Regions from separate parts of the Pseudomonas asplenii genome, predicted to be linked through region 2. Evidence: predicted binding sites of a transcription regulator. Region 2 holds the regulator's gene; each other region holds the start of a gene.
The links. Region 2 encodes FliA, which starts transcription of late flagellar genes. Its sites were predicted from a motif close to CTAAAGTTTNNNNNNNNNNNGCCGNTAA; they were not measured.
Positions count from the first base shown of each region.

Region 1: a site for FliA is predicted at 1,138-1,165, ahead of BLU37_RS01975 (methyl-accepting chemotaxis protein). Genes of this name have one in related genera too.
Region 3: a site for FliA is predicted at 1,308-1,335, ahead of BLU37_RS27240 (methyl-accepting chemotaxis protein). Genes of this name have one in related genera too.
Region 4: a site for FliA is predicted at 1,940-1,967, ahead of BLU37_RS13095 (flagellar protein MotY). Genes of this name have one in related genera too.

Region 1 is NZ_LT629777.1:431,855-435,320, forward strand. Features, by position in the region: gene BLU37_RS01975 (methyl-accepting chemotaxis protein) at 1-1,070, opposite strand, end outside; gene BLU37_RS01980 (DUF4124 domain-containing protein) at 1,252-1,557, opposite strand; gene BLU37_RS01985 (aminotransferase-like domain-containing protein) at 2,182-3,466, shown strand, end outside.
Region 2 is NZ_LT629777.1:3,480,306-3,483,771, forward strand. Features, by position in the region: gene flhF (flagellar biosynthesis protein FlhF) at 1-782, shown strand, start outside; gene fleN (flagellar synthesis regulator FleN) at 904-1,737, shown strand; gene fliA (RNA polymerase sigma factor FliA) at 1,734-2,474, shown strand; gene BLU37_RS16025 (chemotaxis response regulator CheY) at 2,666-3,037, shown strand; gene BLU37_RS16030 (protein phosphatase CheZ) at 3,060-3,466, shown strand, end outside.
Region 3 is NZ_LT629777.1:6,181,890-6,185,355, reverse strand. Features, by position in the region: gene BLU37_RS27240 (methyl-accepting chemotaxis protein) at 1-1,278, opposite strand, end outside; gene BLU37_RS27235 (CPBP family intramembrane glutamic endopeptidase) at 1,492-2,283, opposite strand; gene acnA (aconitate hydratase AcnA) at 2,417-3,466, opposite strand, start outside.
Region 4 is NZ_LT629777.1:2,868,021-2,871,486, reverse strand. Features, by position in the region: gene BLU37_RS13100 (argininosuccinate synthase) at 1-832, opposite strand, end outside; gene BLU37_RS13095 (flagellar protein MotY) at 962-1,876, opposite strand; gene pyrC (dihydroorotase) at 2,033-3,079, shown strand; gene rnt (ribonuclease T) at 3,076-3,466, shown strand, end outside.

The DNA.
Region 1 (3,466 bases), 3.0 Mb from region 2:
GTCTGCTCCACCTCGCCGGCCAGGGCATTGATCGCCTCGGCCGTTTCACTGACGCGCTCCTGACCCAACTGAGCCGACTCACTGGACTCGCGAGTGGCCTCGGACGTGGACACGGCATTGCGCGCCACCTCTTCCACCGCAGCGGTCATTTCATTGACGGCGGTGGCCGCCTGCTCGATTTCATCGTTCTGCTGTTGCAGGTCCCGGGTGCTGTTGAGCGTCACCGCATTCAACTCGTCCGCTGCGGTCGCCAGTTGCGCCGACGAACCGGTGATGCCCTGCAAGGTGTTGCGCAAAGTCTGCTGCATGGTCGCCAGCGCTTCGAGCAGTTGACTCACCTCGTCAGTGCCTTGCGCCTCGATATCGCGGGTCAGGTCACCACGAGCAACGTTCTGCGCGGCGCCCAGTGCCTCACCCAGCGGCTTGACGATACTGCGGGTGAGCAACATTGCCAGGCCCACGGTCGCCAGGGCGGCCAGGGCGATAAACAGAATGACGACGGTCCGGGAACTGCTGTAGTGCGCCTCGGCCTTCAGGCTCTCGGCCTCGACCCGCTTGCTGAAGAGGTCCGCCAGGTCGGTGAGCTGCTTGCCGGAACCGTCGACCACGGTTTTCATGTCCACCAGCAGCAGTTTGATCAATTCGTCGCGTCGCCCCTGCTCCGCCAGCGTGAACGATTGAGCGATACCTGTGCGGTAAGTGGCGAAGGTCGACTTGAACTGGTCATACAAGACGCGCGTTTCAGGCGTGGTCACCAGCTTGTCGTATGCAACGATCTTCGCGCTCAGTTCCTTGTCGCGGGTATCCATCTGGGAACGGTACGTGGCGATATTCTTCGGGTCCGGGTCCAGGGCCATGCGCAGGGAGATCGTACGGATGCGCAGCATGATCTCGCGAATCTCGTCGCCACCGCGAATACTCGGCAGCCATTGGGTTTCAACCGCCACTTCACTGTCCCGGATACTCGCCATCTTTTCGAGGGCAAACAGGCCAAGCAGAGCCACCAGCAACGCAATCAAAGCGAACCCGAGTGCGGCGCGAGGCGCAATATTCAATCGACGAAGAAACATGACGGCAGCCTTTTCCTGGATGATCCGAAGTGAAATGACGTGGGCGTGGCCGCCGACGATTCACAGCTTATCGGCAAGTCATATGACAACTTGAAATGTACATCGGAAAATAGGGCCAGCTGCCAGCCCCCTGCACACCGACTGGAAGTCTGTTGTGACTGGCGCAAGAAATCCGGTCGCTCTAGGGCGTCTTTTGCCCAGCAGCCGGTACGATCGAGACCTTGTAATGGATGGCGGCGCGATAGCTCGTGCGCAAAATGCGCGTGGCTCGCTTGTTGATCGTATCTGCACTGGCATCCTGTGGAACCAGACTGTGCAGCTCTGTGTGCTGGGTATGAGCCAGCCAGGTCGATACACCCTGGCCCGGGGCGCAAGGCTGGGAAGCAAAACTGACTTTGCCGTCATTTCCTACACATTTGTAGGCATCGCCCGCGATAGCGGTAGCCGAGGTCACGGCCAGGATCATGAAAAACCAGAATTTGCCCATCTTAAGCATCCTTGGCGGCGACGGTCATACCTACATTCGGTGCAGTTGCTGGGCAGCAACGCACGGCTGGCCGGATCTTAAGACCAAAAGACCGGGAGATTAAGTGAAACATCACTTTTCCACCGGCCACAAAAAACCCGCCGAAGCGGGTTCTTTGCTGACCATCACGACTCCTGTCGTCGGCCATCCTGGCCTGGGTCTGTCTTCCATGACGCTGTACACATCCTTGCGTAGCAGCAGTGAGTAAAGATTAACCCCCCGCCCACAGGCCGGAAAGAGGAGATCTCGGTGTCCATTTGTAAGCCTTTCGCCATACCTCGATCGCATTCACTTCAGTCCATGGCCAATCAGCCAACTCCGCTTCCCCTCTTCGAATGATCGGCGCCGCGCAGAAAAACCATCGCATCTGATGGCTATCGAACTTGCAAAGTCCCCGGAGACCACAACACCCTGCAAGCCAGCAGAGACTCCCTGCCTGATCAGGAGGGCCGCGCCATGGATAGGGGATGCCCGATGGTCATGTACCAAGAACCTCCCTCCCACCCTGAAAGCATCACGGGTCCGCCGGCAATAAGTAATGCGCTTTACAGTCACGACTTCCGTGATGCGACTTCGATGGTCAATATGAACTCGCCTCCCCTCTATCGCCAACTCGCCAACCACTACCTCAACGCCATCCAGAACGGAACACTCAAGACCGGTGAACGCTTTCCATCCATTCGCCTGATGATGGAAAAACATGCCATCAGCCTTTCCACCGCCGTCCAGGTCTGTCGTCAACTGGAAGACTACGGCGTGCTGGAAGCCCGCCCACGCTCCGGCAACTTCATTCGCCAACCGGCCAAGCCCCTGGCAATTTCGACCGCCAACGAAGCGCTGCTGCCACTGGATACCAGTCATTACGTCGGTATCCACGAGCAGGTTTCTGCGGTGGTCAAGGCCAGCCAGCAGGCCTCGATCCAGGTCAATCTCGCCAGCGCCTACTGCGGCGCGCAGATCTATCCATTGAAAACACTCCAGGACCACATGATCAAGGCCTTGCGCCAGGATCCGTATCTGCTCGGCAGCCCCTCCCCGGCCAGTGGCGCACGCCCACTGCGCGACTTGCTGGCCCGGCGGGCGCTGGGTTCGAAAATCAGCATCACCGCCGACAAGATCGTCATCACCAACGGTGCCACCGAGGCCATCAATCTGGCCTTGCGCGCGGTGACTCAACCGGGAGACATCGTGGCGGTGGAATCACCGACCTTCTATGGCCTCCTGCAGATTCTCGAAAGTCTGAATCTGCGCGTACTCGAAGTACCGACGACGACCAAGACCGGCATCAACCTGTTCGCCCTCGAACAACTGCTGCAGGGGCCGGAACGGATCAAGGCGCTGATCGTCATTCCCAACCTGCACAACCCACTGGGCAGCGTGATGCCCGATGCACACAAGGCGCTGCTGGTACAACTGTGCGCGGATTACGACACGGTACTGATCGAAGATGACACCTACTCGGACCTGGCCGATACCGAACAGCCGTTGTCGGCCCTGAAAAGCTGGGACCGCCACGGCAACCTGATCTACTGCGCGTCCCTGAACAAAACGCTCGCCCCCGGCCTGCGACTTGGCTGGATTGCCGCGGGGAAATGGCATGAGCGGATCGAGATGCTCAAGCACACGCAATCGCGCAACTGCGAAATGCTGCCGCAACTGGCGGTCGACGCCTTCATGAAGACACCGTCCTACGAGCGCTACCTGAGAAGGCTGCGCGGGCAACTGACGGAGCAGAGAAAGCAGATGAGCAACGCGATCATGCAGCACTTTCCGCAAGGCACGCGCATTACCAATCCCAGTGGCGGGACCTTGCTCTGGGTGGAACTGCCCGCGGGACATTCGTCGCTGGAGCTGTTTCACCAGGCGTTGC
Region 2 (3,466 bases):
CGCGGGATCTGCTGGCGCTGATCACTGATATCAAGGAACCTCGCCAAGCCTGGCGCATGCTGTTGGCGCACCTGGCCCGAATGATCGTTACCCCCGAGGTCGAGCCTCTGGAGGAGGGCGGCGTGATCGCCATGGTCGGCCCTGCCGGAATGGGCAAGACCACCACGCTGGCCAAACTGGCGGCGCGCTACGTCCTCAAGTATGGCGCACAGAACATCGCGCTGGTCAGCATGGACAGCTTCCGCATTGGCGCTCAGGAACAACTCAAGACGCTGGGCCGTATTCTCAATGTCTCCGTGACCCACGTCGACCCCGGCCAGTCCCTGGCGCAGGCGCTGGATCCGTTGCTGCGCAAGCGTGTGGTGCTGATCGATACCGCCGGCCTGCAGGCCAGCGACCCGGCCTTGCGCATGCAGTTGGAAAGCCTCGCCGGTCGCGGGATCAAGGCGAAGAATTACCTGGTGCTGGCCACGACCAGTCAGAAGCAGGTGCTCACCGCTGCCTACCACAGCTACAAGCGTTGTGGCCTGGCCGGTTGCATCCTGACCAAGCTGGACGAGACGGCAAGCCTTGGCGAAGTGCTGAGCCTGGCCATCAGCCATGAACTGCCGGTGGCCTATCTGACCGATGGGCCGAGGATTCCGGACGATCTGCATTTGCCCCGTCGCCACCAGTTGGTGAGCCGCGCGGTCAGTGTGCAAATGCAGGAAGAACCCAGCGAAGAGGCCATGGCCGATATGTTCGCTGACATCTACCACAGCCCGTCCAAGCGAGTGGGGTGAGGTAATCATGAAGACGTTGCAATGCATCTACATCGATGGTCTGCCAGGCATTAGGTTCCTTGGGGAACGCGCAGCCAGTTATGTGGCCTTCCGTCTAAGCAAGACAAGGTAAGAAGAGAACATGGGCAGCATGCATCCCGTACAGGTGATTGCGGTGACCGGCGGCAAGGGTGGCGTCGGAAAGACTAACGTGTCAGTGAACTTGTCGCTGGCGCTGGCTGAGCTTGGCCGGCGTGTCATGTTGCTGGATGCCGATCTGGGGCTGGCGAATGTCGACGTTCTGCTGGGACTGACCCCTAAACGGACCCTGGCCGATGTGGTCGAGGGCCGCTGCGAGCTGCGCGATGTGATGCTGCAAGGCCCTGGCGGAATCCGTATCGTGCCTGCGGCCTCCGGGACCCAGAGCATGGTCAACCTCAATCCGGCCCAGCATGCCGGGCTGATCCAGGCGTTCAGCGATATCGGCGACAACCTGGATGTGCTGGTTATCGATACCGCTGCGGGTATTGGTGATTCGGTCGTCAGTTTCGTTCGCGCGGCCCAGGAAGTGCTGCTGGTGGTCTGCGACGAACCCACCTCGATCACCGATGCCTATGCGCTGATCAAGTTGCTCAACCGCGATTACGGCATGAATCGTTTCCGCGTGCTGGCCAACATGGCCCAGAGCCCGCAGGAAGGTCGCAACCTGTTTGCCAAATTGACCAAGGTCACGGATCGTTTCCTGGATGTCGCTCTACAATACGTAGGTGCCGTTCCGTACGACGAATGCGTTCGCAAGGCTGTGCAAAAGCAGCGTGCGGTCTACGAAGCGTTCCCTCGTTCGAAATGTGCCCTGGCGTTCAAGGCTATCGCGCAGAAGGTCGACACTTGGCCGTTGCCCGCCAACCCACGCGGACATCTGGAATTCTTTGTCGAACGTTTGGTGCTTCAAACGAGTGCGGGACCGGTACTATGACTGCAAGTGGCTATCGCATGTATTCCAAGTCGTCGCGTGACAGCCAATATGAATTGATCGAGCGCTACGCGCCCCTGGTCAAGCGGATCGCTTATCACCTGCTGGCGCGGCTGCCGGCCAGCGTCCAGGTCGAGGATCTGATCCAGGCGGGGATGATCGGCCTGCTCGAGGTTTCGACCAAATACGATTCAGGCAAGGGCGCGAGTTTCGAGACTTATGCCGGTATCCGTATCCGTGGGGCGATGCTCGATGAGGTGCGCAAGGGGGACTGGGCACCGCGTTCGGTTCACCGCAATACGCGCATGGTCAGTGACGCAATTCGCTCAATTGAAGCGAAAACCGGTCGTGACGCTAAAGATCATGAAGTTGCAGCCGAACTCCAATTGAGTCTCGATGATTATTACGGGATTTTGAACGATACCTTGGGCAGCCGATTGTTCAGTTTCGACGACCTGTTACAGGACGGCGAGCATGAAGGGTTGCATGAGGATGGCGCGAGTGCTCATCTTGAACCGTCGCGCGATCTGGAGGATGAACGCTTCCAGAGCGCACTGGCGGATGCGATTGCCAATTTGCCGGAGCGTGAGCGGCTGGTGTTGTCGCTGTACTACGACGAGGAACTGAACCTCAAGGAAATCGGTGAGGTGCTGGGGGTCAGCGAATCGCGAGTCAGCCAGTTGCATAGCCAGTGCGCAGCCCGTTTGCGGGGGCGTTTGGGGGAGTGGCGAGCGCGTTGACAGGCAGTGTGTGGGGGGCACTGCGAATGAGACCGATGCAGCGTGTGACGGTGTATTGGCGACTCGGCCGGTGGGGGTTTCCATGCAGTAGGGTACAGAGCCTTGTCGAGTGTTGTGCCGAATTGATTTAACAGCGCGTCCAGGTGCTGAGACGCGTTTAAGACTGCTTGGAGGTCGAATTGAACAAGAACATGAAAATCCTCATTGTTGATGACTTCTCAACGATGCGGCGGATCATCAAAAACCTGTTGCGTGACCTCGGGTTCACCAACACTGTCGAGGCCGACGATGGCATTACCGCTATCCCGGTGCTCAATAGTGGCAGCATCGATTTTCTGGTCACCGACTGGAACATGCCCGGTATGACCGGCATCGATCTGCTGCGCCATGTCCGTGCCGACGAAAAGCTCAAGCACCTGCCGGTCCTGATGGTCACGGCCGAAGCCAAGCGCGAGCAGATCATCGAGGCTGCCCAGGCGGGTGTGAACGGCTATGTGGTCAAACCATTCACGGCCCAGGCGTTGAAAGAGAAGATCGAAAAAATCTTCGAACGCATCGGTTGATGAAGTCCGCCACGGGGGCGCTATGGAGCACAACGAATATTCTCTCGGCGATTTTGAATCGACCCTGAAAAAACATGCTCGCGAGCTTGTTGAAAGCCTTGAAAAAGGCCGCTTCGGCGACGCGGTGCAAATGATCCATGAGCTGAACCAGACCCGTGACCGCGGCTTGTATCTGGAAGTCGGCAAGCTGACCCGCGAGTTGCACAGTGCGATCGTCAATTTCCAGATTGATCCCACGATGCCGCAAGCCGAGGAAGTCTCGCAGATCACCGATGCTACCGAACGCCTGTCCTATGTGGTCAGGCTGACCGAGGCGGCGGCCAATCGCACCATGGACCTGGTGGAAAGTGCGACGCCTCGGGTCAATGGCCTGAGCGACGAAGCCAAGGCGCTCAGCGCCGATTGGGGGCGGTTCATGCGACGTGAGGT
Region 3 (3,466 bases), 2.7 Mb from region 2:
GTCCATGGTCTGTACGGCGGTATTGGCGGTCTGTTGCAGCTTGGCGATCAGGGCATGGATCTGCCCGGTGGATTCGCTGGTGCGTTGCGCCAGTTGGCGCACTTCATCGGCCACCACCGCGAAACCACGGCCCATCTCGCCGGCACGGGCCGCTTCGATGGCCGCGTTCAGTGCCAGCAGGTTGGTCTGGTCGGCAATGCCCTTGATCACATCGACCACGCCACCAATCTCGTCGCTGTCCTTGGCCAGCTGGGTCACGGTACCGCCGGTTTCGCCGACCACCACCGACAATCGCTCGATGGCGTCGCGGGTTTCCCCGGCGATATCGCGGCCGCGGCTGGTCAGGCGGTTGGCTTCCTGGGTGGCATCGGCCGTACGTTGCACATGGCTGGCAACTTCCTGAGTGGTGGCAGCCATCTGGTTGACGGCGGTTGCGACCTGTTCGGTTTCCAGACGCTGACGGTCGAGACCGTCGGAACTCTTCTGCGCCAGGTCGTCGGACTGCCTGGCCTGGGCATTGAGATGTTCGGCGGTGTCCTGCAGACGGGTCAGGCAGGTCTTCAGGCGTGCTTCCTGGCTGAGGATCGACATCTCCAGGCGGGCCTGGGCGCCTCGGCTGTCGGTGTACATCTGGGCGATCAGCGGGTCCGAGGTGGTCTGTTCGGCCAGGCGTAGCAGGCGCTTGAGGCCGCGTTGCTGCCAGCTCAGGCCCAGCAGGCCAAGTGGCACCGAAACGGCGGCGGCGAGGGCGAAGCCCCAGTGGGAATCGAGCCAGGCACCGATCAGGAAGCTCACCTGGCTGACCAGTATGAACGGCAGCCAGTCCTGTAACATCGGCAGCCACTTGTCCTTGCGCGGAATCGCCGACTTGCCCTGGTTGATGCGCAGGTAGAGCGCTTCGGCACGGCGGATCTGTTCAGCAGTGGGCTTGACCCGCACCGATTCGTAGCCCACCACCTGGTTGCCTTCGAAGACGGGGGTCACATAGGCGTTGACCCAGTAGTGGTCACCGCTCTTGCAGCGATTCTTGACAATGCCCATCCATGGCAGGCCTTGTTTAAGCGTGTTCCACATATGCGCAAACACCGCTGTCGGAACATCCGGGTGCCGCACCAGATTGTGCGGAGCGCGGATCAGTTCTTCGCGTGAGAACCCACTGATTTCGACGAAAGCGTCGTTGCAGTAGGTGATCACGCCTTTGGCGTCGGTAGTGGAAATCAACCGTTGCTGAGCAGGAAAGGTGCGTTCGCGTTGGGTGATGGGTTGGTTGTTACGCATGGTTTTTCAATCCGCAAGGCTATGGCAAGTTATCGGCATGACTGTGAAAATGTTGAATATTTTTTCGACTTTCATGACCGTTTCATGATTGGGCTCTTGCGTACCCGCACTCGTCCTTGAATACGAGTCGAACACGCTGGGAATTAACACGCTCAGCTCCTCGCCGAGCTTTTCATCAAACAACTGTACCTCTTGCTACTTTCATCCTTGATATCACGATTGCAACATTGGATAAGTGAAAAATACGAAGTGAACGGTATTGAGCGCGACATGGGTCAGGATGGCCGCAGCCAGACCGCCAAAACGGTAGGCCAGACCATAGCCGACCCCGGCCAGTGTCGCCAGCAGCATCCATTGCCAGCCCGCGCCCACATGGGTGAGCCCGAAAATCAGCGCGGCGCCCAGCAAGGCCAGGGTTTCACCGTGTGGCAAGGACTTCAGGCAGCGGCTCAGACCGCCCTGAATATAACCACGGAACAGCACTTCCTCGACCAGGCTCACCAGCAAGAGGTTGTTCAGCAGCCACCATCCACCGGACTCAGGCCATTTCGGCGCCCAGCCGACGATGCCCAGTAAACTGGCGCAGCCCAGGGCGAGCAGCGAGGTCGCGACCCAGGCGCTTGCTGCGCTGAGCAGGACGCGTCCTGGCGAGTGGCGCTGGACCAGCCAGGGGCAGATCAGCAGCAGCCAGAAGCCGATCAGCGGCTTGTCGAGATTCAGGTACAGGTTGAACGGTATGGCATCCGGGGTCAGGCGCATGGCGCTGATCACCTGGCCGCTGTGGAAACCCGGCAACCTGTGCAGGGCCAGGGCGACGGCCACCAGCACGAACAGCCCATGTCCCAGGTAGCGGCCTGCCCGGCTGCGGGTTTGCCGGGCGGCCAGGCCGCTTGCCAGCAAGAGGCTGAAACCGAGCAGGCTCGGCAGGCTCAGTTGGCCGACACTCAAGGCCAGTGCATAACCCAGGGACAACAGGGCCAGATAAGGCCAGGGCAGGATGGACATGCAGCTCCTTGGCGAGTTGGACAGCCCCGCCAAACCCGGCGGGCGAGTCATCATAACCCGCACCCCGGGGTGCCTGACTAATGAAAAAATAATGGTCAGACCACTGTTTTTTCAACGTGAGGCGCCGCTTTCCTCAGCCTGCGATCAGTTGTCGCAGCACATAATGCAGAATGCCTCCGGACTTGAAGTATTCAACTTCGTTGAGCGTGTCGATACGGCACAGCACTTCGATCTTCTGCGAATGACCCTCTTCATGCCTGATGATCAGGTCGAGGTTCATTCGCGGTTGCAGTTCGACGCCAGCCAGGCCTTCGATGCTCAAGGTCTCCCGGCCAGTGAGCTGCAGGGTCTTGCGGTTCTGCCCGGCCTTGAACTGCAGGGGCAGCACGCCCATGCCCACCAGATTGGAACGGTGGATACGTTCGAAACTCTCGGCGATCACCGCCTTGACCCCCAGCAGGTTGGTCCCCTTGGCTGCCCAGTCGCGACTGGAGCCGGTGCCGTACTCCTGGCCGGCGATCACCACCAGCGGCGTGCCCTCGGTCTGGTAGCGCATGGCGGCGTCGTAGATCGCCAGCTTTTCCCCCGAGGGCACATGCAGGGTATTGCCGCCTTCCTCGCCACCGAGCATTTCGTTGCGGATACGGATATTGGCGAAGGTGCCACGCATCATCACCTCATGGTTGCCGCGCCGTGAACCGTAGGAGTTGAAGTCCCGCGGCTCCACGCCCTGCTCACGCAGGTAGCGCCCGGCCGGGCTGTCGACCTTGATATTGCCGGCGGGGGAGATGTGGTCGGTGGTCACCGAATCCCCCAGCAACGCCAGTACCCGGGCATCCCGAACATCCTCGATCACCGGCAGCGGGCCGGCGATCTCGTCGAAGAACGGTGGGTGCTGGATATAGGTCGAGTCCTGTTGCCAGGCATAGGTAGCGGCCTGCGGCACTTCGATGGCCTGCCACTGGGCGTCGCCGGCGAACACCTCGGCATACTCCTTGTGAAACATCTCGGTATCGACCCGGGCCACGGCGTCGGCGATTTCCTGGCAGCTTGGCCATATATCGCGCAGGTACACCGGCTGGCCATCGCTGCCGGTACCGAGGGGCTCGCGGCTGAGGTCGATGCGCACACTGCCGGCCAGGGCGTAGGCGACCACCAGGGGGGGCGAGGCCAGCCAGTTGGT
Region 4 (3,466 bases), 610 kb from region 2:
TTTCGTAGCAACCGCGGGACTTCATGCCCACATAACGGTTTTCGACGATATCCAGGCGACCGATACCGTGTGCACCACCGATACGGTTCAGGGTCGCCAGCACAGTGGCCGGAGTCATCTCGACGCCGTCCAGTGCCACGATGTCGCCGTTGCGATAGGTCAGTTCCAGGTATTGCGGCTTGTCAGGCGCGTTCTCTGGCGAGACGGTCCAACGCCACATGTCTTCTTCGTGCTCGGTCCAGGTGTCTTCCAGCACGCCGCCTTCATAGGAGATGTGCAGCAGGTTGGCGTCCATCGAGTACGGGGACTTCTTCTTGCCGTGACGCTCGATCGGGATCGCATGCTTTTCGGCGTAGTCCATCAGCTTTTCACGGGACAGCAGGTCCCACTCGCGCCACGGAGCGATCACTTTCACCCCCGGCTTGAGCGCATAGGCACCCAGTTCGAAACGCACCTGGTCGTTACCCTTGCCGGTGGCGCCATGGGAAATGGCATCGGCGCCGGTTTCGTTGGCGATCTCGATCAGACGCTTGGCGATCAGCGGACGTGCGATGGAAGTACCCAGCAGGTACTCGCCTTCGTAGACGGTATTGGCACGGAACATCGGGAACACGAAATCACGGACGAACTCTTCGCGCAGGTCGTCGATGTAGATCTCTTTGACGCCCATGGCCTGGGCCTTGGCACGAGCAGGCTCGACCTCTTCGCCCTGACCCAGATCAGCGGTGAAGGTCACCACTTCACAGTTATAAGTATCCTGCAGCCACTTGAGGATCACCGAAGTGTCCAGGCCGCCGGAATACGCGAGAACGACCTTGTTTACGTCGGCCATGCCATCACTCCACGGGGGTTGTACGGAAAGCGCCGATTCTACCGGCCAACACCGTGGATTTACAGAGGCGCGACAGCGAGGGACGGCAAAGCGACAGATAATGTCGAGCGCGCGACGATAACAGCCGTTTCAGGAGGTCGTTGCCGCGCTCCCGGCCGCCGCCGTGGGAGCCGGTTTGTCGGCAGCCGGGGCAGCCGGAGCACGCTCGAGATGGATGTTGACCCGACGATTCTTCGCCCGGTTGCCAGGATTGGTGTTGGGCACCAGTGGATACCGCTCGCCATGGAAACGCATGACGATCTGCGACTCCGGAATACCGCCAGCCTTGAAGAAGTCCATCACCGCCAGGGCGCGACGGCGCGACAGGTCACGGTTGGTCAGACGGTTGCCGCTATTGTCCGAATGCCCATCGAGTTCGATGTGGTTGACGGTCGGATCAGCCTTCATGAAGTCCAGCATACCCTGCAACTGGGCCTTGGCCTGGGCGTTGAGTTCGATGCCTCCATCCGGGAAGCCGACTTCGGCCTGCTTGATCTGCTCGAAGTTCTTCGGCAGCAGTTTGGCGGTACAGCTCTGGAAATCGCTGTAGGCCTGGTTGAATTTCACCGGCAGCAGGCGCACTTCGGAAACCCCGCCCTCGCGGGAATAGTGGCGGACCAATGGGCTACGACCTTCGAGCAGACCATGGAACAGGCTGCCGGCCTGCCCCTGCGAGCTGTTGAACAGCACATCACCATTGCCGACTTTCACCGAACCCAGGTTGATGTCGCCGCGTCCGGGCTGCCAAGGCGCCGCCGCCGCCAACAAGGTCGCCGAACCGCTGCCCAGCACGTGGTTATTGGACTTGAGTCGGAAAATTGCCTGTTCGCCCGCACGACGCACGAACTCGCCGGCACCGAAATCGGTGATCGGCTGAGTCAGCCGACACTCGAATTTGTCCCCTTCCACCTTCCACTCGATGCTCTCCAGACGGGTCTGGAAAGTCAATGCCATGGCCGGCAGGCTGGCAAACATACTGAGCAAGGCTAAATAACGCTGGCGCACGGGAGGCTCCAATGGTTCCACGACTTTGAGACTGACGTACCGGTTCTACGCCATACCTTCGGGCTATCGGTTGCATTCGGCAAAACTTGATAGCGAGTGCCTGAGAGAGTCTTTTCCGGTAGCATTCCCCTGAGTTCGACCCGCCTGGAATCCCCAATGTCCGACCGCCTGACCCTGCTGCGTCCCGACGACTGGCATATCCATCTTCGCGATGGTGCTGCGTTACCCCACACTGTTGCAGATGTTGCGCGCACCTTTGGTCGCGCCATCATCATGCCTAATCTGGTGCCTCCGGTACGCAACGCCGCCGAAGCCGATGCCTATCGCCAGCGCATTCTCGCGGCGCGGCCGGCCGGCAGCCGTTTCGAACCCCTGATGGTGCTCTACCTCACCGATCGCACACAGCCCGAGGAAATCCACGCGGCCAAGGCCAGTGGTTTCGTCTACGCGGCCAAACTGTATCCGGCCGGGGCAACCACCAACTCGGACTCCGGCGTGACCAGCGTCGACAAGATCTTCGACGTTCTGCAAGCCATGGCCGAAGTCGGCATGCCCCTGCTGGTGCATGGTGAAGTGACCCGCAGCGAGGTCGACGTGTTCGACCGCGAGAAGCAGTTCATCGACGAACACATGCGTCGTGTGGTCGAACGCTTCCCGACGCTGAAAGTGGTGTTCGAACACATCACCACTGCCGATGCCGTACAGTTCGTCAACGAGGCTTCGGCCAACGTCGGCGCGACCATCACCGCGCATCACCTGCTGTACAACCGCAACCACATGCTGGTAGGCGGTATCCGACCGCACTTCTACTGCCTGCCGATCCTCAAGCGCAACACCCACCAGTCGGCACTGCTCGACGCCGCCACCAGCGGCAGCGAGAAGTTCTTCCTCGGTACCGACTCGGCGCCCCACGCCCAGCACGCCAAGGAAGCAGCCTGCGGCTGCGCCGGCTGCTACACCGCCTATGCGGCCATCGAGCTGTATGCCGAGGCGTTCGAGCAGCGCAATGCCCTGGACAAACTCGAAGGTTTTGCCAGCCTGCACGGCCCGCGCTTCTATGGCTTGGCGCCGAACAGCGAGCGCATCACCCTGGTTCGCGAAGAATGGACCGCCCCCGCCAGCCTGCCCTTTGGCGAGCTGTCCGTCATCCCGCTGCGCGCCGGTGAAAAACTGCGCTGGCGCCTGCTGGAGGAAACCCTGTGAGTGAAGATCATTTCGACGACGAACTGGAAGGCAACGGCGCCTCTAGCGGCCCCCGCCATCCGATGGCGGCACGCTTTCGCGGCTACCTGCCGGTTGTCGTCGACGTAGAAACCGGTGGCTTCAACGCGGCCACCGATGCCTTGCTGGAAATCGCCGCGACCACCATCGGCATGGACGAAGATGGTTTCGTGTTCCCCGAGCACACCTACTTCTTCCGGGTCGAACCGTTCGAAGGTGCCAACGTCGAGGCGGCAGCCCTGGAATTCACCGGTATCAAGCTCGATCACCCGCTGCGCATGGCCGTCAGCGAGGAAACCGCGCTGACCGACATCTTCCGTGGCGTGCGCAAGGCGCTCAAGGCCAACGGCTGCAAGCGGGCGATCCTGG